DNA from 4 places in the Streptomyces sp. NPDC005496 genome. Region 1 is predicted to be linked to each of the others. Evidence: riboswitches for the same ligand, from Rfam matches in the RefSeq annotation. Region 1 holds a riboswitch; each other region holds the start of a gene.

What was found. A riboswitch is a leader RNA that binds a small molecule or an ion and turns the genes downstream of it on or off. The one in region 1 is predicted to bind cobalamin.
Region 2: linked by a shared signal. The riboswitch ahead of ACFYQQ_RS03735 (HoxN/HupN/NixA family nickel/cobalt transporter) and the one ahead of ACFYQQ_RS26665 (cobalamin biosynthesis protein) in region 1 are both predicted to bind cobalamin.
Region 3: linked by a shared signal. The riboswitch ahead of ACFYQQ_RS05465 (prenyltransferase/squalene oxidase repeat-containing protein) and the one ahead of ACFYQQ_RS26665 (cobalamin biosynthesis protein) in region 1 are both predicted to bind cobalamin.
Region 4: linked by a shared signal. The riboswitch ahead of ACFYQQ_RS10205 (ribonucleoside-diphosphate reductase subunit alpha) and the one ahead of ACFYQQ_RS26665 (cobalamin biosynthesis protein) in region 1 are both predicted to bind cobalamin.

The regions. Positions count from the first base shown of each region.
Region 1 is NZ_JBIAJQ010000009.1:66,819-73,672, reverse strand. Features, by position in the region: gene cobN (cobaltochelatase subunit CobN) at 1-1,297, opposite strand, end outside; gene ACFYQQ_RS26670 (cobyric acid synthase) at 1,294-2,802, opposite strand; gene ACFYQQ_RS26665 (cobalamin biosynthesis protein) at 2,799-3,740, opposite strand; cobalamin riboswitch at 3,845-3,981, opposite strand; gene ACFYQQ_RS26660 (hypothetical protein) at 4,127-4,348, opposite strand; gene ACFYQQ_RS26655 (inorganic phosphate transporter) at 4,361-5,599, opposite strand; gene ACFYQQ_RS26650 (lysozyme) at 5,768-6,508, opposite strand; gene ACFYQQ_RS26645 (class II aldolase/adducin family protein) at 6,723-6,854, shown strand, end outside.
Region 2 is NZ_JBIAJQ010000001.1:822,345-829,198, forward strand. Features, by position in the region: gene ACFYQQ_RS03720 (ATP-binding protein) at 1-281, opposite strand, end outside; gene ACFYQQ_RS03725 (cell division protein SepF) at 855-1,244, opposite strand; gene ACFYQQ_RS03730 (metalloregulator ArsR/SmtB family transcription factor) at 1,599-1,958, opposite strand; cobalamin riboswitch at 2,040-2,279, shown strand; gene ACFYQQ_RS03735 (HoxN/HupN/NixA family nickel/cobalt transporter) at 2,307-3,407, shown strand; gene ACFYQQ_RS03740 (TetR family transcriptional regulator) at 3,663-4,328, shown strand; gene ACFYQQ_RS03745 (zinc ribbon domain-containing protein) at 4,433-4,882, shown strand; gene ACFYQQ_RS03750 (hypothetical protein) at 5,010-5,750, opposite strand; gene ACFYQQ_RS03755 (hypothetical protein) at 5,755-6,854, opposite strand, start outside.
Region 3 is NZ_JBIAJQ010000002.1:191,854-198,707, reverse strand. Features, by position in the region: gene ACFYQQ_RS05475 (CbiQ family ECF transporter T component) at 1-190, opposite strand, end outside; gene ACFYQQ_RS05470 (SCO2322 family protein) at 307-957, opposite strand; gene ACFYQQ_RS05465 (prenyltransferase/squalene oxidase repeat-containing protein) at 954-2,189, opposite strand; cobalamin riboswitch at 2,297-2,430, opposite strand; gene ACFYQQ_RS05460 (PP2C family protein-serine/threonine phosphatase) at 2,609-3,685, opposite strand; gene ACFYQQ_RS05455 (ATP-binding protein) at 3,872-5,971, shown strand; gene ACFYQQ_RS05450 (MBL fold metallo-hydrolase) at 6,000-6,854, opposite strand, start outside.
Region 4 is NZ_JBIAJQ010000003.1:334,845-341,698, forward strand. Features, by position in the region: gene mctP (monocarboxylate uptake permease MctP) at 1-1,482, shown strand, start outside; gene ACFYQQ_RS10200 (GNAT family N-acetyltransferase) at 1,565-2,077, shown strand; cobalamin riboswitch at 2,131-2,290, shown strand; gene ACFYQQ_RS10205 (ribonucleoside-diphosphate reductase subunit alpha) at 2,420-4,795, shown strand; gene ACFYQQ_RS10210 (ribonucleotide-diphosphate reductase subunit beta) at 4,795-5,808, shown strand; gene ACFYQQ_RS10215 (hypothetical protein) at 5,721-5,954, opposite strand; gene ACFYQQ_RS10220 (GlxA family transcriptional regulator) at 6,048-6,854, shown strand, end outside.

The DNA of each region.
Region 1 (6,854 bases):
ACGCCTCCAGCATGCCCTCGCGCAGCGCGGGGTCGAGCGAGTCGAACCACGCCCGGTAGTCGGCGAGCGGCACCCGTGCGGGCGCGGACGCCAGCTGCTCCTCGGTGAGCCACTCGACGTCGTGGCCGCCGGCCTCGATGAGCCGGTGGATCAACTCGTCGCCGTTGTCCGGGTATTCGGTCAGCGCGTACCCGGCGTCCCGCAGCGCGTCGAGGACGCGGACGGCGGAGGCGGGGGTGTCGAGACCGACCGCGTTGCCGACCCGGGAGTGCTTGGTCGGATAGGCGGTGAAGACCAGGGCGAGCTTCTTCTCCGCGTTCGGCTTGTGCTTCAACAGTGCGTGCCGTACGGCGATCCCGGCCACCCGCGCGGCCCGCTCGGGGTCGGCGACGTACACCGGCACGTCGTCCGGGCCCTGCTCCTTGAAGGAGAACGGCACGGTGATCAGACGTCCGTCGAACTCCGGGATCGCGACCTGCATCGCCGCGTCCATCGGGGACAGGGCGGCGTCCGAGGCGTCCCACGCGGCGCGCGAGGAGGTGAGGCACAGCCCTTGCAGGACGGGGATGTCGAGGTCGGCGAGCGCCCCGATGTCCCAGGCCTCCTCGTCGCCACCGGCCGAGGCCTCGGAGGCGTGCGTGCCGCCCGCCGCGAGGACGGTCGCGACCAGCGCGTCCGCCTTCCCGAGGATCTCGTACAGCCCGGCGTCGGCACCGCGCAGCGAACCGCAGAACACCGGGAGGGCGTTGGCGCCGCGCGCCTCGATCGCGTCGCACAGCGTGTCGACGAAGGCGGTGTTGCCGGACAGTTCGTGGGCCCGGTAGAAGAGCACGCCGACGGTCGGGCGGCCCTCGGCCAGGTCCCGCTCGCCGTGCACCCCGAACTCGGCCGTCTTCCTCGGCTCCTCGAAGCCCTCACCCGTGAGCAGCACGGTGTCCGAGAGGAAGCGCGCCAGTTCGGTCAGGTTCTCCGGGCCGCCCTCGACGAGGTAGCGCAGCGCCTCCGCGACGACACCGGCCGGCACGGACGACTCCGCCATCAGCTCGGCGTCCGGTACGGACTCCCCGCCGAGCAGTACGGTCGGGATCCCGGACGCCCGCAGCGCGGCCAGCCCGTCCTCCCAGGCCCGCTTGCCGCCCAGCAGCCGTACGACGGCGACGTCCGCGCCCGTCACCAGCGCGGGCAGCTCCTCGGCGACGTCTACCCGGTTCGGGTTGCCGATCCGGTACGCGGCGCCGGAGGCCCGGGCCGCCAGCAGATCCGTGTCGGCGGTCGACAACAACAACACTGTGCTCATGCGGGTGCTCCCGGTGGGATGAAAGGCAGTCCTGTCGGAGCGCCCGACTCGATGAGCCGCCACAGCGCGTCCGTGTCCGCGTGTTCCTCGATCAGATCGCCGAGCAGGTCCAGCTGCTCCTCGCGCAGGGTGGCGAACGACGTGCCGGCGGCCGGCACGAACCGGCGGCCCGCGGCGGCCGCCACCTCCCGCAGGAACGCCCGCCGGAACCCGTCCGACTCCAGCGAGCCGTGCCAGTGCGTGCCCCAGACGGCGCCGACCCGGCAGCCGTCCAGGAAGGGTTCGCCGCCGGTGACCTCGGCGACCCCGTGGTGGATCTCGTAGCCCTCGACGTGCTCGCCGAGCGCCTCGCCGACGGGCCGCGTGAGCGTCTTCTCCCGCGCGAACCGCACCCGCACGGGCAGCAGTCCGAGCCCCTCGACGTGGCCCGCCCGCGACTCGACGTCGTCCTCGATGTGCTCGCCCAGGGCCTGGAAGCCGCCGCAGATCCCGAGGACGGGCCGCCCCTCGGCGGCCCTGCGCGCGATCGCGTCCGCGAGGCCGCGCTCCCGCAGCCACCGCAGGGCGTTCACCGTGCCACGGGTGCCCGGTACGACGACCAGGTCCGCGTCGGCCAGTTCCTCCGCCCGGTCCACGAACCGCACGACGACGCCCGGTTCGGCGGCGAGGGCGTCGACGTCCGTGAAGTTGGACATCAGCGGCACCACGCAGACGGCGACCCGCAGCACGTCCTCGCCGACCGGCGGCGCCACGACGGACTCCCGGACGCTCCCGCGCAGGGACACCCGAAGTCCGTCCTCCTCGTCGATGCCGAGGCCGTGCCGGAACGGCAGGACGCCGTACGAGGGCCGGCCGGTGAGCCCGTGCAGCATCTCCAGGCCCGGCTCCAGCAGCGAGACGTCCCCGCGGAACTTGTTGACCAGGAACCCGGCGACGAGCTCCTGGTCCTCGCGGCTGAGCAGCGCGACCGTGCCGAAGAAGGACGCGAAGACGCCGCCCCGGTCGATGTCCCCGACCACCAGGACGGGCAGGCGCGCGTTGCGGGCGATGCCCATGTTCACGATGTCGGTGCGCCGCAGATTGATCTCGGCAGGACTGCCGGCCCCCTCACAGATCACCGCGTCATACGTGCCCCGCAACTCGGCCAGGCACTCCAGCACGGTCCCGAGCAGCGCCTCCTGGCGGCCCCCGTGGTAGCCGCGCGCGCTCATCTCGCCGACCGGCTTCCCCATCAGCACGACCTGGCTGCTGCGGTCGCTGCCCGGCTTGAGCAGCACGGGGTTCATCAGCGCGGTCGGCTCGACGCGGGCGGCCTGCGCCTGCATGGCCTGCGCCCGCCCGATCTCCGCACCCTCGCGCGTGACGAAGGAGTTGAGGGACATGTTCTGCGCCTTGAAGGGCGCCACCTTCACGCCCTGCCGCACCAGCCACCGGCAGATCCCGGCGGTCACGACGCTCTTGCCCGCGTCGGAGGTGGTTCCGGCGACCAGCAGCCCGCCGCTCACGGCCTCGCTCCCTTCGACAGCAGTCGTCCCGCGACGCAGACGCCCAGCGCGAGCCGGCTCACCCGGCGCGACAGGCGTACGGCCCGTTCGATGTCGTGCACCCCGACGGCTCGGCCGCTCCCGTTCAGCACGGGCCGGTGCTCGACCCTGCCGCCGTAGGAGAGGGTCCCGCCGAGCCGCACGCCCAGCGCCCCCGCGAACGAGGCCTCCACGGGACCGGCGTTGGGGCTCGGGTGGCGGCCGGCGTCGGCGCGCCAGGCGCGGACCGCGCCGCGCGGGTCGTCGCCCGCGACGGCCGCGAGGACGGCGGTGAGCCGGGCACCCGGCCAGCCGGCGACGTCGTCGAGCCGCGCGGAGGCCCAGCCGTAGCGGCGGTGGCGGGCCGACTTGTGGCCGACCATGGCGTCCAGGGTGTTCACGGCCCGGAAGGCGACCAGTCCGGGCACCCCGGCGACGGCGCCCCAGACGACGGCTCCCACCACGGCGTCGGAGGTGTTCTCGGCGACGGACTCGACCACGGCCCGGGCGATCCCGTCGGCGTCCAGCGCCTGCGGGTCCCGCCCGCACAGGTGCGGCAGCCGCTCACGGGCGGCGTCGACGTCCCCGGCTTCCAGCGCGCGGCCCACGGCGCGGGCCTCACGGCCGAGGGAGGTACCGCCGACGACGGCCCAGGTGGCGGCGGCGGTCAGCGCGACGGAGGCGGCGGGGGAGGGGCGTACGGCACGGCTCGCCAGCGCGGCGAGCCCGGCGGCGCCGCCCACGCAGACGGCGGTGTGCAGCGCGCCCCACCCGCGGTGGTCCCGCCACAGCACCCGTTCCACGGCGCCCGCGGCCCGTCCGAAAGCGGCGACCGGGTGCCCGCGGCGGGGATCGCCGAGGAGCAGGTCGCCGAGGAGGCCGGCGGTGGCGCCGTACGCGAAGACGCGATCGGCACGCACGGCGTCAGCCCGCCGTGGGGTGAAGTAGAACCCTCGTACTCAACAAGACCCGCAACGGGCAGCCGCGCATGGCGATATGTCCTCACTCAGGGTGTCCGCGCCCTGGTTCGAAGAGACCGGCGGGGAGAGTTCCTGGCTCCCGGGGGACTTCCTTCCCCGGTGACAGTGGCGGGACCGCGCCGGATTCACACCGGCTTCCTCTCCAGTCGCCGTACTTGGCTCCGGCAGTCCACCACGGGCTCAGAACAGCCGTCAACTTGCTGTTGACCTGCGGAGGGAGAGTGTGCGAAGGCCCACACGCACGTGGGGTGCGGGACGGTGATCCGTCCCGCACCCCACGTGAAGTGATGCCGCGTTGTTCGGCTTTCGCCGGTTCTGTCCGGTCGTCAGGCGACGATCAGATAGATCCCGTACCCCACCGCCGCCGCGCAGGCGGCGAAGCAGGCGTACGCGGTGGTGACCGCGAGGGCGGCGGATCCGCCCTGCGCGCCGGCGGACTCCCGCTTGGTGAGGCCGACGATGCCGAGGGTGAAGAGGCCGACGAGGGCCACGGTGACCACGAGGCTGACTCCGAACACGGAGCCGAGGGCTGCCCAGTCGATGTGCATGCTGTTCGTTCCTTAGACCGTGGCCGGGCGGGTGGGCTCGGTGGAGGGACCGGAGTCCGGGGCCGGGATGGTGGCCGTCAGGCTGACCGGGCCGGCCGGCGGCGGGGTGACCGCGGCGATCGCGGTGGTGACGACACCCGCGGGCTCGGCGTCGGTCTCGTTGACGTTGTCCATGGTGACGGGCTGGCGGCGCGAGAGCGTCCAGATGACCCCGGCACCGGCCACGAGCAGCGTGCCCGTGGCGATGATGCCCCAGGTGCCCTGCTGGGTGAGGAACTCGGCGCCGGCGCCGACGAGCCCCGCGGCGGGCAGGGTCAGGCCCCAGGCGATGAACATGCGGGTCGCGGTCGACCAGCGGACGACGCCGCCCTTGCGGCCGAGGCCGGAGCCCATGACCGCGCCGGAGCAGGACTGGGTGGTGGAGAGCGAGAAGCCCAGGTGCGAGGAGGCCAGGATGACCGTGGCGGCGCTGGTCTGGGCGGCGAAGCCCTGCGGCGGCGCGAGGTCGGTGAGGCCCTTGCCCATGGTGCGGATGATGCGCCAGCCGCCGAGGTAGGTGCCGAGCGCGATGGCCATACCGGCCGAGACGATGACCCAGGTGGGAGGGTTGGAGCCCGGCGCGAGCACGCCGCCGGTGACCAGGGCGAGGGTGATGATGCCCATCGTCTTCTGCGCGTCGTTCGTGCCGTGGGCCAGCGAGACCAGGCCCGCGGAGGCGATCTGGCCGGCGCGGTAGCCCTTGGCGGTCGCCTTCTCGTCGGCGCGGCTGCCGATCTTGTACGTCAGTCGCGTGGCGAGCATCGCGGCGAGTCCGGCCACGACGGGCGCGGCGACCGCGGGGATGAGCACCTTGGTGACGACGGTCGAGCCGTTCACCGACGACCAGCCGGCCGACATGACCGCGGCGCCGATGAGGCCGCCGAAGAGTGCGTGGGAGGAGCTGGAGGGCAGACCCAGGAGCCAGGTCAGCAGATTCCACAGGATGGCGCCGACGAGCGCCGCGAATATGACCTCGGTGCGGATGCCCTCTTCGTTGATGATGCCGCCGGAGATCGTCTTGGCGACCTCCACGGAGAGGAAGGCGCCGACGAGATTCAGCGCGGCGGACATCGCCACCGCCGTCTTGGGCTTCAGAGCGCCGGTCGAGATGGTCGTCGCCATCGCGTTGGCAGTGTCGTGGAAACCGTTCGTGAAATCGAACACGAGAGCGGTAACGATCACGATCCCGAGGAGAAGCGTGATGTGTTCCATTTACCCAGGCTTCTGTTGGACGTCAGTGGCAAGTGGAACGTAGGCAACCTGGGTGAACGGAAGATGAACTGGGGCGGGCGGAGCGGTGACCCGATCGGCGTGCCGCCCTTCCGCTTGTGTGCGACTGGCGCGTGCGAGGGCCGCAGAGAGGCGGAATATGGGGCTCCGCTAGCCCCTCGCGAAGGTCCGCAGTCCGCGCAGGGACCCGTTGAAGAGATTCTGGTCACCCGGCAGCCGGCCGCCGTTGTCGTACTGCCAGAACGTCCAGTACGTCCACCCCGCGGGCAGCGGCCCCGCGTCCGCCGAGTCGTAACGCGCGATCCACAGCGCGTGGTCCGCGGCGAAGGCGGAGCTGGCGCCGGTGCAGTCGTTCCACCAGTGCGTCGTCGTGTAGATCACCGGCCGGCGGCCCGTAGCCCGCTCGACGCCGTCGCTGAACGCCCGGATCCACCTCACCATCGCGGCCCTGCCCAGGCCGTAGCACTTCCTCCCGTACGGGTTGTACTCGATGTCGAGCGCGGGCGGCAGCGTCCAGCCGTCCGGACGCCAGGCGCCTCCGTTGCGTACGAAGAACGCCGCCTGCGCGCCACCCGACGACCGGTCCGGCAGGGCGAAGTGGTACGCGCCGCGCAGGAGGCCCGCGGCGCGCGAGCCGTCGTACTGGCGGCCGAAATACGGGTTCCGGTAGCCGGTCGACTCGGTCGCCTTCACGTAGACGAACCGGGCCCCCTCGGCCTTCGCGGCCGGCCAGTCGACGTTCTTCTGGTGCGAGGAGACGTCGTGTCCCCGCGGCTTGCCCGCCGCCGACACCGGCGCCCCGGCCAGTGCGGCCCCGCCTGCCACGAGCGCCGCCACGGCGACCGCGATCGCGCGGACCCGGCGGCGGGACGGGTGGTGCTCACGGGCCATGCTCTCCCCCATGGAAATGGCGACGGAATGACGACACGCCACGACAAATCCCCCAGAGGCTACTGGAAAACCGGCGGCACTTTGACCATCCGTGTCCGTGGGGTGACAGTGGGTGATGTGGTTGGTCAACTGCTCGTCGGGCCGCGCGGGTTCGGCGCGGACACCCGTGCCGTCGGCAGCCGCGGGTGGGCGCCCGTCCTGGCAGGATCGCGGCATGGTCGAACAGCGGCGGGACCCACGGGACGACCGGTCGGGGCGGGACGGGACCCGGGGCGACGGGGGAGACCGGACGGCGCCGACCCCGGGAGGCCCCACCGGGGTGCACGCGACGGACCCGGTCGCGGGG
Region 2 (6,854 bases), on a different contig from region 1:
CCACCGAGCCGCGCCAGCGCCTCGTACGCCCGTAACGCACTGGACTTGCCGCTGCCGCTGGGGCCCGCGAAGAGGGTCAGCCGTCCCAGCGTGAAGTCGGCGGCGCGGTGCCCGGCGAAGGCGGAGAGCCGCAGGTGGGTGACGCTCGGCCGTTCCGGCCGGGCCGGCTGAGGACTCGGCGCGGCGGAACCCGCCTCGGCGGCACCTGCCGGTACGGCCTGGCGCGGCTCACACTGCTCGTGGGACTCGCGCGGTTCACGCGCGTCACGCGGCTGATCCAACTGACGCAGCTCGCGCGACCGATCCGACTCACGTTCGTCGAGACCCGCGGACCCAACCCCCAGCGGCCCGGTCCGGCCGGCCACCCCGTTTCCCCGTACGGGCATCCCCGCACCCGCCGGTCGCGCCCCTGCCCCCGCCGCTCGCGGTTCGGGGACCCGCTCCTGCGCGGCCGGCTCGACCGGCACCTCCCGCCCGGTCGGCTTCGGGGCGCCGAACCGGCCCGGACGCCCCGCGGCATCCACGCGGTACCCGACGGGAGAAAGGGACTCACCGGGTCCATCGGGCTCAACGCACTGAACCGGCCGAACCGGTCGGCCAGATGAAGTGGACGGAACGGATGGAACAACCCGAAGGGACTGAACCGAACGAACGGGCTGAACAGGCTGAAGGGGAGGCAAAGGCGGCACGGTCATATCCGGACGGTAGGACTCCGCCGGGAGGCGAACCGTTCCACCCGGGCGACCTTCCTTCGTTCGAGGGATCACGCCCGTTGATCACGCGGCCCCGGCTACCGTCCGGCCGCCCCTCGTCAGGTCACCCGCGAGTGCCCGACCGCGCCGGGAACGTCCACGTCACAGCCCCGGAACCCCGACCCCCTCCATCAACCCCTGCACCTCGGTGCCCGGCGGTGTCAGCAGGAACACGTTGCGGTCGACCCGGTGCATCCCGCTCGCCAGGCCGAAGACGACGCCCGTGCTGAAGTCCAGCACCCGCTTGGCGACATCGGTCTCGGCGCCCGTCAGGTCGAGCAGGACGGGGATGCCCGCCATGAGTGTCTCGGCGACCTCGCGGGCGTCCGCGAACACATTGACCCGCAGCACGACGAAGCGCCGCCTGGTCTCGGTCGCGGCCTCGGGTATCGCCCGGTGACCGACGGCGGAAGGCCAGGCGTCCCGGCCGCGCAACGGAACGACCTGGGCGAGCCCTTCCCACTGTTCATCGGTGACGTCGTGGCTGTTCACTGGCCATCCCCGCCCTGGCTCGCCATGGTTGTCTGCACCGGGCAATTCTTACGCATGGTCACCCGTTCGGCCGAACAGCGACACGGTACGCGACGGTTCTCCTTGCCGGAGAAGGGCTCTGAACGGCCGGGAGACAGCGGACCGGGCCGCCGAACTGCCGTAACTGCCGGTAACAACCGGGCGGTCGGACCTACGGGCGGTCGGGCTACCGAGCCGTCGAGCCGTCGGTCTCTCGGACTGTCGAGCCGTCGGTCTCTCGGACTGTCGAGCCGTCGGTCTCTCGGACTGTCGAGCCGTCGGTCTCTCGGACTGTCGAGCCGTCGGGCTCGGACTGTCGGGGCTGTCGTGCCGGATTCAGGCGAGGCCCGTGCCGCAGTGTTCCAGCAGCGCGGCGGTCGGGGCGTCGACGAGCCGGTAGCGCACGACGCGGCCCTGCCTCTCGCCGACGACGACCTCCGCCGTACGCAGCAGCCGCAACGCCTGCGACACGGCCGGGTCGTTCATGCCCGTGGCGACGGCGAGGTCGGAGACGGCCAGGGGCCCGGCCCGGTGCAGCGCCAGCAGGAGAGCGAGCCGGCCAGGGTCGGCGAGCAGCGAGAAGCGGTCGGCCCACGCGCGTACCGCCGTGGGTTCGCCGATGGCGGCCACGGCGTCGCAGACCCGGTGGCCGTCGATGGTGCGCCGGCCGGCACGGTCGGCGGGGACGAGATGCATGGCGGCATTCTTCCAGGAGGCGCCGTGTGATCTTGGATACCTGCGCAACTGTGCAGGCTTGCAGCCGTTCACGGGCGGCACCTAAGGTTGGCGCGTCGTGGTGTTCGGGAAGACCGGTGACAGCCTTTCAGGGGCTCAGTCCGGAGCGGCCCTCGCCACTGTGATCGGGGAGTTCTCGTCCCGTGCCGCCCCAGGGCGGCGCCACTGGCCGGACGGCCGGGAAGGCAGGGGCGGGCGCGTCGACCCTCCACCACGCTCGGCTTCGGCTCGCGCGGGAGGTACCCGCAAGCCAGGAGACCGGCCACGGCATCTCACGAAGTGATCCACGAGGTGCTGGAGCGTGACCGCATGACCCTGCCCACCGGGCCCACGGGCCCCACCGTCTTCCAGTGGCGGCGCGAGGACACCGTCCGGACCGCCGGTCTGCTGGCGGTGATCGCCGCACTGCACGTCGTCGCGTTCGGTGTGCTGTTCCTGCTGGTCGTTCCGGCGCACTACGAGGTCGGCTCCAAGGCCTTCGGCATCGGGCTCGGCGTCACGGCGTACACCCTGGGCATGCGGCACGCCTTCGACGCCGACCACATAGCGGCCATCGACAACACCACGCGCAAGCTGATGGCGGACGGCAAGAGGCCGGTGTCCGTGGGGTTCTGGTTCGCGCTCGGTCACTCCAGCGTGGTGGTCGTCCTGGCCGCGCTGATCGCGGGCGGCACCCAGCTCGCCGGACGCATCATGAACGAGGGCTCGCGCACGCACCAGGTGCTGGGCGTCATGGGTACGACCGTCTCCGGCATGTTCCTGTACCTCATCGCGGCGCTCAACCTCGTTGCCCTGATGGGCATTCTGCGGGTCTTCCGGGCGATGCGGGAGGGGACGTACGACGAGCGGCAGCTCGAAGAGCACCTGGATTCACGGGGGTTCATGAACCGGATCCTCGGCCGTTTCACCAAGTCCATCAGCCGTCCCGGGCAGATGTTCCCGCTGGGCTTCCTGTTCGGCCTCGGCTTCGACACCGCGACCGAGGTGACGCTGATGGTGATGGCGGGCAGCGGGGCGGCGGCCGGGCTGCCCTGGTACGCGATCCTGTGCCTGCCGCTGCTGTTCGCGGCGGGCATGAGCCTCTTCGACACGCTGGACGGCACGTTCATGAACTTCGCCTACCAGTGGGCCTTCTCGAACCCCGTGCGCAAGGTGTTCTACAACCTCACCATCACGGGGCTGTCGATCGCGGTCGCGTTCCTGATCGGCACCATCGAGCTGGTCGGCGTCCTGCACGACAAGCTCGACCTGCGGGACGCGGTCACCGGCTGGATCGCGGAGCTAGACCTCGACAACGTGGGCTTCATCATCGTCGGCCTCTTCGTGATCGTCTGGGCCGCCGCGCTCGCGTACTGGCGCCTTGCCAGGGTCGAGCAGCGCTGGGCGGTCCGCCCGGCCGACGGCGGCTGAGACGGGGCCGCGAGCCTCAGCGCCGGGGGGCGGGCGACAGTGGCGGGCGCCGGAGCGCAGGGGGCCGGGCGAGCGTGGCGGGCGCCGGAGCCCTATTGGCACGGGGCCGACTCCGCACCCGGAACACGCATGACACTCAGTCCCCTCCCCACCAGGCACTGAGTGTCACCTCGATGCCGCCGATGCTAGTTTCGCCGCATGAGCGAGACATCCCCCGGGGGTCCGTCGGCCGGCGCGGGGGCGCCGAAGCCGCCGATGCGCGACGCCCTGGTCGCGGCCGCGTTCCGGCTGTTCCTGGAGCGGGGGTACGAGCAGACGACGGTCGACGACATCGTCGCGCTGGCCGGGGTGGGCCGACGGTCGTTCTTCCGGTACTTCCCGTCGAAGGAGGACGTGGTCTTCCCGGACCACGAACGCTGTCTCGCGGAGATGACCGAGTTCCTGGAGTCCGGCCCGCCGCAGGACGACCCCGTCGCGCGCGTCTGCGACGCGGCCCGGCTCGTCCTGCGGATGTACGCGGAGAACCCGACGTTCTCCGTGCAGCGTTACCGGCTGACCAAGCGGGTGCCCGGGCTGCGGGCGTACGAGCTCTCCGTGGTGTGGCGCTACGAGCGTGCCCTAGCCGACCACCTGCGGACCCGTCTCACCGACCGGCGTGACGGCACCCTGCACGCCGACGTGATCGCCGCCGCCGTGGTCGCGGCCCACAACAACGCCCTGCGTTCCTGGCTGCGCGCGGACGGCGAGGGGGACGCCGACGCCTTCGTGGACCGGGCCCTGGACTACGTGCGGCGGACGTTCGGCACGGAGGGCCCGGTGGCGCGTACGGAGGAGGGCGAGGACGTGGTGGTCCTGGTGGCCCGGCGCGGGGTCCCCATGTGGCGGGTCGTCAAGGAGATCGAGTCCGTCTGGACCGATTGAGGGTACGCAGTGCCTTTACGACTGGCACTGAGTGCCATACTCTGTGGCGCGTGCACGGCGATCCGAGCACATCAGATTCCGGCCGAGCGCAGGGAGATGACATCGTGTTCCACCCGGGAATCGGGATCGCGGCGGACGTGCTGGACGCCGACGTCCCTGAGAGCAACGCCACCGTCCCCGTCGAGAGCGGCGCCCCCGCCTGGGCCGGCAAGTCGAGCGAGGAACGCCTCGCCTTCCAGCGCTGTCGCTGGTGCGGGACCACCATGTTCCACCGGCTGCTGTGTCCGGTCTGCGCGTCGAGCGACCTGCGCACCGAACGCAGCCAGGGCACCGGCATCGTGCGCCGCACCACCGTGGTCCGCCGCAACACCCCGGCCGCGCGCAACGTCTCCCTGATCGAGATGGCGGAGGGTTTCACCGTCCGCGGCCGCGTGAAGGGGCCGTTCATCGCCATCCACCCGGGCGGCCGCGTCCGGCTCACCGTCGCCGAGGACCCGGTCCGCGGCGAGCCGGTCTTCGAACTCTGCGACGACCCGTACGGCCTGCGCCCCTGACGGCCCTCACCCCGGGCCGACGGGGGCCTTGTCACGCTCACCGGCGAAGACAATAGGCTCCTACGGCGTCCGTGCACCCCGCCCCCGTCACAGGAACGGGGCGGGCCCGGGACAGTACCGGGCCGGATCACTGCGTATGACGCGGCTCCACGGGATCCAGCACCGCCCGAGCAGGAAGCCCGCCGTCTTTTTCGCAGCGCAACTCCTCGGCCATGGCGAGCGAGACGGAGTGGGCCACGGTGGCGTAGGCCTCCTTCAATGCCCTGGTGTCACCTTCGGGCTCCTGCGGCATCCCCCAGCGCTGGACGCCGATGAGGACGTGACCCGACCTCGACGCGTCGGACAACCTGGGGCTCCGGCATGCGAATTGGACGTACGCCATGTCCGCCGCGGCCAGGGCGTCCTCTCCCATCTTCAGCACGGTGAACTTCGGGGCCGGCGGTTCGTCCGTCGGAGGGCCGTCGACCAGCTTCCACGTGATCCTGAGCACGAAGTCCGGCGTGCCGATGGGCAGATGGACGCGGCACACGTCTTTGGTCACGGTGGGGACCGGGAACTCCTCGACAAGGTCCGCTGCGGCCTGTGCGACGGTGTACTCCTTCGCCGACGCCTCGAACCGCGACGACCCCGTGATCACCTTCAGCGCCCGAGACGCCTCGGCGGACACAGCCTTGCCACCGCACAGCCGTGTCCCCCCAACCACCTTGTAGTCCTTCGGAGTTTTCGGAGTTCCCTCCGCATCTCCGTCCCCTCCACAACCGGAGGCGCCGAGAAGCAACGAGCCGGCCACGACCGTGACGAGGAGTCCCCCGCGTACCGACCTACGACTGATCACTGTCCGTATCCTTCCGTACTCTCGGCCGTCCACGGACTCAGCCGGTCTCCGGGTCGTTGCCCTGCTGGTTCTCCCGGTCGTTGCCGAGCCCGTAACCGATCACCGTCGACTCACGCAGATCCTGCCCGACCGTGTTTCTGGCGTCGTCCAGGCCGTGACGTCGCAGGAAGTCCTCCATCGGCGCCTCCGCCATGCTCTCCCCCGCGGAGTAGATCTTCGTCTTCTCCGCGCGGGTGAGTTCCTCCGTCTTCTCCTTGTGCTCATCGACCGAGTTGTCGGAGATGTCACCGACCATCTGCCCGATGACCTGTTCGGCAGCACCACTGGCGGTGTCGGTCGCCAGCGGGATGAGCACCGCGGCCGTGCCCACGGCCGCGGTCGCGGGCAGGAAGGCGACGCCCGCCGCGATGCCCGCCGTGGCCCCGAACTCGATCCAGCCCGACCGCTTGGCGACCGCCTTCTCGTAGTCCTCGTGGGTCTTGAGGTTCGTCGCCTCCACCTGGTCGGCACGGGACTGGTCGAGCATGCCCTGCACCTCGGCGCCCACACGCACGGTCGCCCTGGCCCTGGCAGCGACCTCGTCGTCGATCTTTCCGTCCGGGCCCACTGTCCCCTCCAGCACGCTGCGGGTGTAGACCTGCTCCGCGGTCGAGACCGTCGCGTAGGCGTCCGGGTGCTGGCCGAGGGTGCTGAGGAAGCCCCGGACGACGCTCCGCCCGTTCCTGTCCACCGTGTCAGCGAAGTCGAGGTGCCCGTCCGGGTTCTTGCCCGGCGCGAACACGCTGTCCGGATCGTTCTTGGCCAACGCCCAGTTGACGTCGTCGATGTAGCCGGCGCCCATGACGCCCAGGCTGTCGGCCATCGCCTCCTGGTGCTCCTTGAGGAGACCCGGGTCCGCGGCGTACTTCTCCATGACCTGCTGCATGACCGCGGCGTTGTCCTCGTCCCGGACCACGCCGGCGTCCGGGTGCCCCGCGGGGTAGCCGAGAGTCGCTGCCTCCAAGGCGTGGCCGAGGGCATCGGGCATCTGATCGAGCGCCGCCTTGAGCTCCTTCTCGCCGGAGGAGTTGGCGTCGCCGAAGGACTCCCACTCCTCGTTGCCGAAGAAGTCGAGGTAGTTGTCGATCGCCTCGCCGT
Region 3 (6,854 bases), on a different contig from region 1:
CCCAGGGCGCGTCGGTGCGGCGGACGGCCACGACATAGCCGGCCACGCCGACGAGCAGGCCGAGCAGGAGGGGGTTGGTGGTGCGGGAGGCGGCGGTGCCCAGGCCCAGGGCCCAGATCCACCAGGCGCCCGGGTGGAGGGCGTTGCCGCGGTTCGCCTCCACGGTGAAGGGGCGGCGGCGCCGGGGCACGGAGCCGGGGAAGCGCTCACCGGGCTCGCGGCGGGGCCCGCCCCCTCCCGGGGGACGGCGGTCCTCGGCCGGGGCGGGACGGTGGTTCTCGTCCGTCGTCACAGGTGCCACCTCGCTCAGTGCCGGCGGCGCCGGGCCTGCCATATCGCGGCCGCCCCCAGCGCCGCCACCGCCGCGAGGCCCGCGAGCAGGCCGGCCGAGGGGCCGGAGCCCCCCGAACCGGACTCGGACGCGGACCGCGGCCGTGCCGAGGAGTCGGGGTCGCCGGCCGCGACCTGTTCGCCGCAGCCCGTCCGCGGGTAGCCCGCGATGGCGCACAGCAGCGCGTTGGTGTCGTAGCGCAGCGGCTTGGCGACGGCGGCGAGCGCGTCGGCCGTCGTCGCGTCGGTGCCGACGCGCGCGCAGGCCGTGCGGGCGCGCGGCGGCGTCTGCCCGGACGGCGCGTCCGCGGCCGTACCGAAGTCCAGGACGAGCGCGATCCGCTTCCTGCCGTCGCGGGCGGGCGTCCCGCCGCAGACGGCGTCGAAGTCCGGCTTCGTACGCGGTTTCGTGGCGCGCGAGGAGTCCTCGCTCACGGCGAACCGGAAGCCCTGCACGTCGCCGTCGGAGGGCCGCGCGGTCGACGGGCCCTGCGTGGCGTACGTCCAGGAGCCGCCGCTCAGGTCCCAGAACGACCAGTAGCGGTAGCCGACGGCCTGGGCCTGCCCGGCCCCGCCGAGCACCAGGAGCAGCACGGCGAGGACGGCGGCGGCACCGCGCCGGGTCACGGCTGGCGCTTCCTGTTGCGGCCGCTGATCAGGAAGCCGACGCCGATACCGGCGACCAGGCCGACACCGACGATCCACCACACGCCGAGGCCGCCTTCCTCGTCGCCGTCCTTCTTCTTCTCGCCCGGGGCGTCCGTCTGGCCGGCGGACTGGGGCGCGGGGCCGGTCGCGGCGAGCCGCGCCACGAGGTCGGTACCGCCGAAGTCGCGCGGGTCGGTGCCGGTGGCGTGCGCCGCGAAGATCAGCTGGGCGTACGCGGCGGGACCGGACTTCGCGGCCCACGCGCCTGAGTTCTTCTCCAGCCAGGCCAGCGGCTTCTTCGTGTCCTCGGTCCGGCCCGCGGCGGCGAGCGCGACGACCGCGTCCGCGGTGTTGCCGTGGTCGGGCTGGTCCTTCGCGCCGGGCATCGCCGACGTGAGGTGCGAGGTGCCGCGCAGGGCGCCGGCGAGGTGGGCCGCGCCGTTGCGGGCCGCGTCCCCGGGCGTGAGCTTCTTCGGGTCCGCGCAGTCGGCGCCGTCCGCCGCCTTGCCGGCCTTCGCCGCGAACCCCTTGCCGAGGGCGCCGAGCACGCCGGCCGCCGTCGCGTCCTCGTTGGCCGCGAGGGCGCCCTTCTTGTCGGGCTGGTAGGCGAAGGCGCCGCCACCGTCCTCGTCGCACGGGACGGACAGCTTCAGCAGGGCGTCGTACGGGGACCTGCCGTCCTTGGCGGTGTCGCCGGGCGCGGTGCCCGAGGCGGCCAGGGCGCCGATCACCACGGACGTCGAGTTCGCGTCGCTGGCCCCGCCCGCGGCGAAGCCCCAGCCGCCGTCCTTGTTCTGGACGGACTTCAGCCAGGCCACGGCCTTGTCCCTCTCCGCGTCGTGACCGCCGAGCGCGGCGAGCGCCTGCACGGCGGCGGCCGTGCTGTTGGTGTCCACCATCGTCTTGGCGCCGCACTTCGCGGACGCGTCGGCGCGGTACGGGGCGAAGGCGCCGTTCGCGCACTGCTGACCGGTCAGCCAGTCGACGGCCTTCACGGCGGGCTTCACCCCGGTGGTGTGCTGGGCCAGCAGCGTGAGCGACTGCCGCCAGACCCCGTCGTAGGTGGGGTCGGCGGAGCCGTAGAGGCCGGAGGGGAGCGCCTGGGACGGTGAGGCGGACGGGGACGAGTCGTCGGCGAGGGCGGCGGATGCGGCCGCCGTACCGATCACGGCGGTGACGGCGAGTACCGCGGCGCTGCGGCGAACAATCATGACTCTCCCTGCGGGGAGCCGGGCAGCACCGGGCACGCTGGAGTACCGGGTGGCTCCGGCCCCGTATCCCTCGACGGTGCCGGCCAGCGGCGGGCTGCCGATGGCGCGAGCCGGTCACGTCCCGCGCGAGGCGATCCGGCTCACCGTCCGGCGGACGGTTCACGGTTGCGGGTCAGCGCCGGAATTGCACCGGCTTCCCCCCGTACGGGTGTGATGACGACGCGCTCACTCTACCGGCCCGTAGCCAGGCGCCCGTGGGCCGCCCGTGCGGACCCCGTGGGCGGGGCCGGCACGGGCGGCCCGGAAGGTCGCGGCCGACGGCGACGACGGGGAGACCGCCCGGTTCCGGCCGGAGGCGGACGCGGCGAACCGGACCCCGGTGGCCTGACGCCGGGACGCGCGGCACGGCGCGCGCCGGGTCAGGGCGTGCGTGCGGGGACCGTCGACTCCAGCGGTTGGCACAGGACCAGGGCGAGGTCGTCGTCGGGCGCACCCCCGGTGTGCGTGGTCAGCCGGGTGTAGAGCGCGTGCAGGGCGTCGTCGGGCAGGGGCTCGCGCAGGGCGAGCGCGGCCTCGCCGAGCAGCGGGAAGGCGTTGCCGTCCGGGTCGCGGGCCTCGGTCAGGCCGTCGGTGTAGAGGAGGAGCCGGTCGCCGGGCTGGAGCCGTACGCGGTACTGACGCGTCTCGGGCGCCAGCCCCAACGGCGTGCTGGGCACCCCGGATTCGAGCAGCTCGACGCGGTCGCCGGAGCGCAGCGGCGCCGGATGGCCGCAGTTGACCAGCCGCACCTCGCCGGGCGCGAACTCGGCGAACACCGCGGTGACGAAGTCCTCGGGGCCCAGTTCCGGGGCGAGCCGGGCGTCGAGGCCCTCCGCCAGCACCGTCAGGTCCGGTGCGGTGTAAGCGAGTTCACGGAATCCGGTGATGGTGTCGGCCGTCAGCCTGAGGGCGTCCAGGCCGTGCCCGCGCACGTCACCGACGAGGACCCGCAGTCCGTACCGCGTCATCGCGACGTCGTACAGGTCCCCGCCGACCGTCGACTCCAGGGCGGCGCAGTGGTAGCGGGTGCAGACCTGCGTCCCGTCCAGGTTCTTCGAGATGGGCCGCAGGATCGCCTCCTGGGTGACCCGGGCCACCTCGCGGGCCTGGACCAGCATCCGGTCCAGGAGTTCGCGCTGCCGGGCCGCGTACACGGTCAGGGCGCAGCCGAGCACGAGTCCGCTCCAGCGCACGGTCAGCTCCAGGGGCGGCACCTCCTCGGCGAGGCCCATGACCAGTCCCAGGGCCGCCGAGCAGCAGCAGACCAGCAGGGTGGACCGCGGTCCGAGCCGGACGCAGGCCGTCAGCGGGGCGATGAGCAGCATCGTGATCAGGGAGGGGACCTGGTCGAAGAGCAGGTCGGGGACCGCGATCAGCAGGCAGACGGCCAGCGGCGCGGCCGGCAGGCGCGGGCTCCTCTCACGTGCGTCCGTGCGGCCCGCGTCCCTGGCGGTCATCCATTGCCCCTGCTCCCTCGCGGTCATCCTCCGACGATCTCCGACTATCGCCCGTCACCCTCCGACCAACAGGGGGTTGATCGCATCTCTTCGGAATGTGCCGGGAAGTGGCGGCACATCAGGGCTTTGTGTCCGAGTTCGGTGAGCCGTGCGCGGTGTGGGACTGCTCTCGTCACACTGTGCCGTGTGTCCCAGCCATCGAACGGTGACCGACCGGGCAACCTCCCGCCCGAGACCCGCAGCTTCGTCGGCAGGCGTGCCGAACTCCAGTGGCTCGACCGGGCGTTGGACCCCGGAGTGGACGCCGGACGGCTGGTGAGCGTCGTCGGGACCGGCGGGGTGGGCAAGACCCGGCTCGCCCTGCGGGCCGCGGGCCGCGCCGCCCCGGACGCGTACCCGGACGGCGTCTGGCTGGTCGAGCTGTCCCCGCTGCACACCGCGGGACTGGTCGGCCTCGCCGTGGTGGAGGCGCTGCGCCTCGCCGACCGGTCGACGGCACCGGTCACCGACGTGCTCGCGCAATGGGCCCGTGACAAACGGCTGTTGCTCGTCCTGGACTCCTGCGAGCACGTCCTCGCGGACTGCGCCGCCCTCGCCGGGACCCTGCTGTCCGCCCTGCCCGGACTGCGCGTCCTCGTCACCAGCCGCGAACCCCTCGGCCTGCCCGGCGAGCGGGTGCTGCGCCTGGAGCCGCTGCCGGTGAAGGACGACGCCGTGGAACTCTTCGCCGACCGCGCGGCCGCGGCCGACCCCGCCTTCGTCCTGGACGACCTCAGCCGCGCCGCCGCCACCGCCGTCTGCCGCCGCCTCGACGGCATCCCCCTCGCCATCGAACTGGCCGCCGCCCGCCTCGCCGACCTCTCCGTCGAGGAACTGCACGGCCGGCTCGTCGAACGCCGCCCGCCCTCCCGGCTGGACCTGTCCACCCCGACCGGGGACGCGGGCCCGCCGCGCCACCGGACGCTGCGCACGGCCATCGGCTGGAGCCACGAACTGTGCGCGCCCCAGGAGCGGTTGCTGTGGGCCCGGCTCTCGGTCTTCGCGGGCGGCTTCCGCGCGACGGCCGCCGAGGACGTGTGCGCGGGCGGACCGCTGCCCGCGGGACGGGTCGGCGCGCTGCTGGACCGGCTCGTCGAGCAGTCCATCGTGGTGCGCCACCGCACCGACCCGGCCCGCTTCCGGCTCCTGGACACCGTCCGGGAGTTCGGCGCCGACTGGCTCCGCGCGCTCGGCGAGGAGCCCGCGGTACGGCGGCGGCACCGCGACCACTACCGGGCGCTGGCCCGCCGCGGCTGCGCCGAGTGGAACACCGGACGCCAGGTCCCGTGGTGCGAGCGCGTCCTCGACGAGCACGCCGACCTGCGCACCGCCCTGGACTGCGCGCTCGCCGAACCCGACGGCCGGACCCTGGAGATGGCCGCCGACGTCGGCTTCCTCTGGCGCCACTGCGGCCATCTGCGCGACGCCCAGCACTGCCTGGACCAGGCGCTCGCCGCCGACCGGGCCGCCGGCCACCCCGCCGCCGGCCCCGTCCGCGTCCGCGCCCTGTGGACCCGCGGCGCCGTGGCCCTCCTCCAGGGCGACCTTGAGGAGGCGGCCGGCTGGGCGGCGCGGTGCGCGGACCTGGCCCGGGAAGAGGGTGACCCGGTGGCCGTGGTCGCCGCCGCCTATGTGACCGGCGGGCAACTCGCCCTGAGCGGTCGGCTCCGCGAGGCGGTCGAGGTGCTCTCCGCGGCGGACCGGCTCCCCGTCCGGGCGGACGGGCTCGGCGCCGCCCAGCTCCAGGTCCGCCTCGCGCTGTCCTTCGCCCATCTGCTGGGCGGCGGCTACGACGACGCCCGCTCGGTCGCCCAGGAGGTGCGCGCCGCCTCGGTGACGCACGGCGAGAGCTGGGCCGGGGCGTTCGCGGACTGTTTCCTGGCCCAGACCGACCTGGCGCGCGGCGACGTCGACGCGGCCGTCCGCAACGCCCGCACCGCGCTCGCCGGGCACGCCCGCCTGCACAACACCGTCGGCGCGGCCATGTCCCTGGACGCGCTGGCCGCCGCCCTCGTCGCGGCCGGCGACGGGGAACGCGCGGCCCGCCTCCTCGGCGTCGGCGCGCGGGTCTGGGAGCTGACCGGACGTGCCCACATGGACTCGCCCGACCTCAGGGCGACCCGCCGCGCCCACGAGGCCCGGATCCGCGGCGAGATCGGCGACACGGCCTACGAGCGGGCGTACGGGGAGGGACGCGCCATGCCGTACGCCCGGGGCCTGGCCTACGCGACGGCCGGGACGCGCTGACCGCCGCCGGGCCGTCCCCGCCCGGCGGTCAGACGGCCACGTACGTCACGGGATCGCTCCCCGGTACCGTCTCCGCCCGGCCCAGTTTCACCAGCCGCCGGACGTGGGCCTCGGCCTCCGACACCGCGATGTTCCGGGAGGCGTACGGGATGCGGTCCCAGGGGCGGTTCCACTCCATGCGCTCGGCCAGCTGCCAGGCGGTGAGCGGGACGCGGAGCAGCGCGAGGAGCCCGGTGAGCCGCTCCTCGTGGTGGCCGAGCAGCGCCCGTACGCGCTCGGAGGCGTCGGTGAAGGCGTACTGGTGGGCGGGGAGCACCTCGGCGGGGCCGAGCCGGCCGACCCGCTCCAGGGAGTCGAGGTAGTCGCCGAGCGGATCGGTGACGGTGGCGTCGTCCGGGTCCTCGTACAGTCCGATGTGCGGGGTGATCTCCGGCAGCAGGTGGTCGCCGGAGAAGAGGCGTCCGCGGCCCGGGAGCCGTGCCGGGTGGTCCTCCTCCAGGTGCAGGCAGACGTGGCCCGGGGTGTGGCCGGGCGTCCAGATCGCGCGCAGCCGGCGTCCGGGGAGGTCGAGCAGGTCGCCGGGGACGATCTCGCGGTCGGGGAGCGCGGGGGAGAGGCCGGGCAGCGCCCGGGGGCGGGCGGTGCGCAGCGGCGCCACGTGCTCCTCGGGCGCGCCCGCCGCCGCGAGCTTGTCCGCCATGTACGTGAACCACAGCTCGGGCCGGTACTCGCGCATCCGCCGGACGACCGAGGTGTCCGCCGCGTGCATCGCGATCCAGGCGCCGGACGCCTCGCGCACGGCGCCGGACAGACCGTGGTGGTCGGGGTGGTGGTGGGTGACGACCACGCCGTGGATCTCTGCGACGGAGGTGCCGCAGGCGGC
Region 4 (6,854 bases), on a different contig from region 1:
CTGGGCGGACGGTCGTTCGGCACCTGGGTCACCTGGTTCCTGCTCGGCGGCGACCTCTACACGGCGTACACGTTCGTCGCCGTCCCCGCGGCGATCTACGCGGCGGGCGCGGCCGGCTTCTTCGCGGTGCCGTACACCATCCTCGTCTACCCGCTGATCTTCACCTTCCTGCCGCGGCTGTGGTCGGTCTCGCACAAGCACGGCTATGTGACGACCTCCGACTTCGTGCGCGGGCGCTTCGGCTCCAAGGGGCTGTCGCTCGCGGTCGCCGTCACCGGCATCCTCGCCACGATGCCGTACATCGCCCTGCAACTCGTCGGCATCCAGGCGGTGCTGGACGTGATGGGCGTCGGCGGCGGCGAGAACACCAACTGGTTCGTGAAGGACCTGCCGCTGCTCATCGCGTTCGGCGTGCTGGCCGCCTACACCTACTCCTCGGGGCTGCGGGCGCCCGCCCTGATCGCGTTCGTGAAGGACACCCTGATCTACATCGTGATCGCGGTGGCCATCATCTACATCCCGATCAAGCTGGGCGGGTTCGACGAGATCTTCAAGGCGGCGGGCGAGAAGTACACGGCCGCCGGCGCGGGCGGGGTCGTGCCCGCCGAGGCCGGGCAGTGGACGTACGCCACCCTCGCGCTCGGCTCGGCGCTCGCCCTGTTCATGTACCCGCACTCGATCACGGCGACGCTGTCCAGCCGCAGCCGTGACGTGATCCGGCGCAACACCACGATCCTGCCGCTGTACTCCCTCATGCTGGGCCTGCTCGCCCTGCTCGGGTTCATGGCGATCGCGGCCGGGGTGAAGGTGCAGAACGGGCAGCTGGCGATCCCGCAGCTGTTCGAGAACATGTTCCCGGACTGGTTCGCGGGCGTGGCCTTCGCGGCCATCGGCATCGGCGCGCTGGTGCCGGCGGCGATCATGTCGATCGCGGCGGCGAACCTCTTCACCCGCAACATCTACAAGGACTTCATCAAGCCGGACGCGACGCCGCAGCAGGAGACCAAGGTCTCCAAGCTGGTCTCGCTGCTGGTGAAGGTGGGCGCGCTGGCCTTCGTCCTCACCATGGACAAGACGGTCGCGATCAACTTCCAGCTGCTGGGCGGCATCTGGATCCTCCAGACCTTCCCGGCGCTGGTCGGCGGCCTGTTCACCCGCTGGTTCCACCGCTGGGCGCTGCTCGCCGGCTGGGCCGTCGGCATGGTCTACGGCACCTTCGCCGCGTACGGGGTCGCCTCCCCGACGCAGCGGCACTTCGGCGGCAGTTCGAAGGAGATTCCCGGCATCGGGGAGATCGGCTACATCGGGCTGACGGCCTTCGTGCTGAACCTGGCGGTCACGGTCGTGCTCACCTTCGTCCTGCGTGCCGTGAAGGCTCCCGACGGCCTGGACGAGACGTCGCCGGAGGACTACACGGCGGACGCCGGGGACCCGGGCGTCCAGGTGGAGCTGCCGCCGGCCACGGCGGGCACCTCGCACTGAAGTCCCTCTCGTACACACCATGTCGGGCCGCCGGAGGAAAACCGGCGGCCCGACGTCGTTCCCGTCCGGCAGACTCACCCGCATGGACATCATCGTCAGGCGGGCGCTGCCCGGGGAGTACGGGACGCTCGGGGAGATCACCGCACAGGCGTATCTCGGTGACGGTCTGCTCGACTTCGGGGAGGGCGACGGCTACCTGGTGCACCTGCGGGACGTCGCGCGGCGCGCCGCCGCGGCCGAGGTCCTGGTCGCCGTGGACCGGGACGCCACCGTGCTCGGCGGGGTGACGTACGTGCCGTCGGCCGGCAACGCCATGGCCGAGCTGGCCCGTCCCGGCGAGGCCGAGATCCGCATGCTGGCGGTCGCCCCGCAGGCGCGCGGAAGAGGAGCGGGCGAGGCCCTGGTGCGCGCCTGCGTCGACCGCGCGCGGGCCACGGAGGGCTGCGTCCGCGTCGTGCTGTCGACCCAGCGGACCATGCGCGCCGCGCACCGGATCTACGAGCGGCTCGGCTTCGTCCGGACCCCCGAGCGCGACTGGAATCCCGTCCCGGAGCTCGACGACATCCTGCTGCTGACCTACGAACTGACGCTCTGACAGCTGCGTCCACCGCGGCCGACTGACACCCTCCGGAGCCGACACGACACAACATGTGGGGGTGCGTCGACGGCCCGGCACAAGATGTATGCTCATGCTCGCTGTCGCCGCAGGGGAATCCGGTGCGAATCCGGAACTGTCCCGCAACGGTGTACTTGTGCGTGTTCGCGCACACGGTCAGTCCGAGGACCTGCCGACAGTGCGCCCGGCCCGTCCGGTCCGGGTGCCCAGACGTCCGGGCCTCGTGGAGTGGGCCGGTGGACGCACGCGTACCCGTGCCGGGGTGACGTGTGCCCCGCTGCCCTCCCTCCAGGCCCCGTGCCGAGCGAGGGAGAGCCCCACGTGACCATCGCGCCAGCCGATCCGGCCGCAGCGACACCGTCCGCGACAGCGGCGGAGACGGACGGTCCCGGTGCCGCGTTGCTGCGGACCCTGACCGACCTCACCGCAGACCTCCCCGGCGCCGACCCCGGCCGGGTCGCCGCCGCCGCCCTGCGCGGCCGGTCCGCGCGGGCGGACGGGGCGGAGCTGCGCGAGCTGGCCACCGAGGCCGCGGCGGGACTCATCTCCGAGGACCCCGTCTACTCGCGCCTCGCCGCCCGGCTGCTGACGATCGGCATCGCCGCCGAGGCCGCCTCCCAGGGCGTCACCTCCTTCTCCGCCTCGGTCGCCGTCGGCCACCGGGAGGGGCTGATCGCGGACCGCACCGCCGAGTTCGTCCGCCTGCACGCGGAGCGCCTGGACGCGCTCGTGGACACCGCCGGGGACGACCGCTTCGGCTACTTCGGCCTGCGCACGCTGCACAGCCGCTACCTCCTGCGGCACCCGATCACCCGGCAGGTGATCGAGACCCCGCAGCACTTCATGCTGCGCGTCGCCGCCGGCCTCGCCGAGGACGACACCCCGCGCGCCGTCGACGAAGTGGCCGCGCTCTACGGCCTGATGAGCCGGCTCGAGTACCTGCCGTCCTCCCCCACGCTCTTCAACTCCGGTACGCGGCACCCCCAGATGTCGTCCTGCTACCTCCTCGACTCGCCCCTGGACGAGCTGGACTCCCTCTACGACCGCTACCACCAGGTGGCCCGCCTCTCCAAGCACGCCGGCGGCATCGGCCTGTCCTACTCCCGCATCCGCTCCCGGGGTTCGCTGATCCGCGGCACGAACGGGCACTCCAACGGCATCGTCCCGTTCCTGAAGACCCTGGACGCCTCGGTCGCCGCCGTGAACCAGGGCGGCCGGCGCAAGGGCGCGGCGGCGGTGTACCTGGAGACCTGGCACTCCGACATCGAGGAGTTCCTGGAGCTGCGCGACAACACCGGCGAGGACGCCCGCCGTACGCACAACCTGAACCTCGCCCACTGGATCCCGGACGAGTTCATGCGCCGGGTCGACGCGAACGGCGTCTGGTCGCTGTTCTCACCGTCCGACGTGCCCGAGCTGGTCGACCTGTGGGGCGAGGAGTTCGACGCCGCGTACCGCGCGGCCGAGGAGGCCGGGCTCGCGCGGAAGACGATCCCGGCCCGGGACCTGTACGGCCGGATGATGCGCACGCTGGCGCAGACCGGCAACGGCTGGATGACCTTCAAGGACGCCGCCAACCGCACCGCCAACCAGACGGCGGAGCCCGGGCACACCGTGCACTCCTCGAACCTGTGCACCGAGATCCTGGAGGTCACGGACGACGGGGAGACCGCGGTCTGCAACCTGGGCTCGGTCAACCTCGGGGCGTTCGTGGTGGACGGGGACATCGACTGGGAGCGGCTGGACGAGACCGTCCACACCGCGGTGACGTTCCTCGACCGGGTCGTGGACATCAACTTCTACCCGACCGAGCAGGCGGGCCGCTCCAACGCCCGCTGGCGCCCGGTGGGCCTCGGCGCGATGGGCCTCCAGGACGTCTTCTTCAAGCTGCGGCTGCCCTTCGACTCCCCGGAGGCGAAGCGGCTCTCCACCCGGATCGCCGAGCGCGTCATGCTGGCCGCCTACGAGGCGTCCGCGGACCTCGCCGAGCGCAACGGCCCGCTGCCCGCCTGGGAGAAGACCCGCACCGCCCGCGGTGTGCTGCACCCCGACCACTACGCGACCGAGCCGGCCTGGCCGGAGCGGTGGGCGGCCCTGCGCGAGCGGATCGCGGCCGTCGGCATGCGCAACTCGCTGCTGCTCGCCATCGCGCCGACCGCGACGATCGCCTCCATCGCCGGCGTGTACGAGTGCATCGAGCCGCAGGTGTCCAACCTGTTCAAGCGCGAGACGCTGTCCGGCGAGTTCCTCCAGGTCAACTCCTACCTGGTGGACGAGCTCAAGCGGCTCGGCGTGTGGGACGCGCAGACCCGGGAGGCGCTGCGCGAGTCGAACGGCTCGGTGCAGGGCTTCACCTGGGTGCCGCAGGAGGTGCGGGACCTGTACCGCACGGCCTGGGAGATCCCGCAGCGCGCGCTGATCGACATGGCCGCCGCCCGGACCCCGTACCTGGACCAGGCGCAGTCGCTGAACCTGTTCCTGGAGACGCCGACCATCGGCAAGCTCTCCTCGATGTACGCGTACGCCTGGAAGTCGGGCCTGAAGACGACGTACTACCTGCGCTCGCGTCCCGCGACCCGCATCGCCCGCGCCGCCCGGGCGCAGACCCCCGTCCCCGTGCAGGCGGCCCCGAACGCCGACGCCGACGCCGTCGCCTGCTCCCTTGAGAACCCCGAGTCCTGCGAGGCCTGCCAGTGATGTCCAGCGAGACCAAGAACCTGCTCGACCCGGGCTTCGAGCTGACGCTCCGCCCGATGCGCTACCCGGACTTCTACGAGCGCTACCGGGACGCGATCAAGAACACCTGGACCGTCGAGGAGGTCGACCTCCACTCGGACGTCGCCGACCTGGCGAAGCTGTCACAGGGCGAGCAGCACATGATCGGCCGGCTCGTCGCGTTCTTCGCGACCGGCGACTCGATCGTCGCGAACAACCTGGTGCTGACGCTCTACAAGCACATCAACTCCCCGGAGGCGCGGCTGTACCTGTCGCGCCAGCTGTTCGAGGAGGCCGTGCACGTCCAGTTCTATCTGACGCTGCTCGACACCTATCTGCCGGACCCGGAGGACCGCGCGGCGGCCTTCGACGCGGTCGAGAACATCCCGTCCATCCGGGAGAAGGCCGAGTTCTGCTTCCGCTGGATGGACTCGGTGGAGAAGCTGGACCGGCTGGAGTCGAAGTCCGACCGCCGCCGCTTCCTGCTGAACCTGATCTGCTTCGCGGCGTGCATCGAGGGGCTGTTCTTCTACGGCGCCTTCGCGTACGTCTACTGGTTCCGCAGCCGGGGTCTCCTGCACGGCCTGGCGACCGGCACCAACTGGGTGTTCCGCGACGAGACGATGCACATGTCGTTCGCGTTCGAGGTGGTCGACACGGTCCGCAAGGAGGAGCCCGACCTCTTCGACGAGCGGCTGGAGGAGCAGGTGACCGCCATGCTGCGGGAGGCCGTCGAGGCCGAGCTGCAGTTCGCGCGCGACCTGTGCGGTGACGGCCTCCCGGGGATGAACACGGACTCCATGCGGCAGTACCTGGAGTGCGTCGCCGACCAGCGCCTGACGCGCCTCGGCTTCGCCCCGGTGTACGGCTCGGAGAACCCGTTCTCCTTCATGGAGCTCCAGGGTGTTCAGGAGCTGACCAACTTCTTCGAGCGCCGTCCCTCGGCGTACCAGGTCGCGGTGGAGGGCTCGGTCGGCTTCGACGAGGACTTCTGAGCCGGGCGGGCGCTCCCCCGGGCGGCCCTGAGCTCGCGGTCGACGCGCCACTCGTGGCGCAGGCCGATCAGTGAGGGCAGGGCCAGGACCAGGAAGAGCGCGAGGACGGTGAGCAGGGCGACGGTGGTGTTCACGAGTGTCTCCATGAACACCACTGTCGCGCCGATCGCGCCCCGGGGTCAGTGGCAGTACTGCCGTAGACCCTCGAATTACTGCCACGTTCCAGGCACACTGGCGGCATGCTGAAAAACGTGGCCGTGGTCCTGCTGGACGGGGTGCACCCCTTCGAACTCGGCGTCGTCTGCGAGGTGTTCGGACTCGACCGCAGCGACGAGGGGCTCCCCGTGTACGACTTCGCCGTCGCCTCGGCGGGGCCGCGCACCCTGGGCACGCACGCGGGGTTCACGCTGACGGCCGAGCACGGCCTGGAGCGGCTGGAGGAGGCCGACCTCGTCGTGGTGCCGGCCGGCGACTCCTACGCCGACCGCGCGTACCCCGAGGAGTTGCTCGACGCGCTGCGCCGCACCGTCGAGCGGGGCGCCCGGGTGCTCAGCGTGTGCTCCGGTGTCTTCGTGCTGGGCGCGGCCGGGCTGCTGGACGGTCGGCGCTGCGCCGTGCACTGGCACCACGCGGACGCGCTGGCCCGGCAGTTCCCGCGGGCGGTCGTCGAGCCGGACGTGCTCTACGTCGACGAGGGCCCGGTGATCACCTCGGCGGGCACCGCCGCCGGCATCGACGCCTGCCTGCACCTCCTGCGCAAGGAGCACGGGCCCGAGGTCGCCAACGCCGTCGCCCGCCGCATGGTCGTGCCCCCGCACCGGGACGGCGGGCAGGCCCAGTACATCGAGCGGCCGCTGCCCCGTTCGCAGTGCGACACCGTCGGCGAGGTGCTCGTCTGGATGGAGCGCCACCTGGACCAGGAGGTGACGGTCGAGCAGCTCGCGGCCCGCGCCCACATGTCCCCGCGCACCTTCGCGCGCCGCTTCCAGCAGGAGACCGGCACCACGCCGTACCGCTGGCTGCTGCGCCAACGCGTGCTGCTGGCA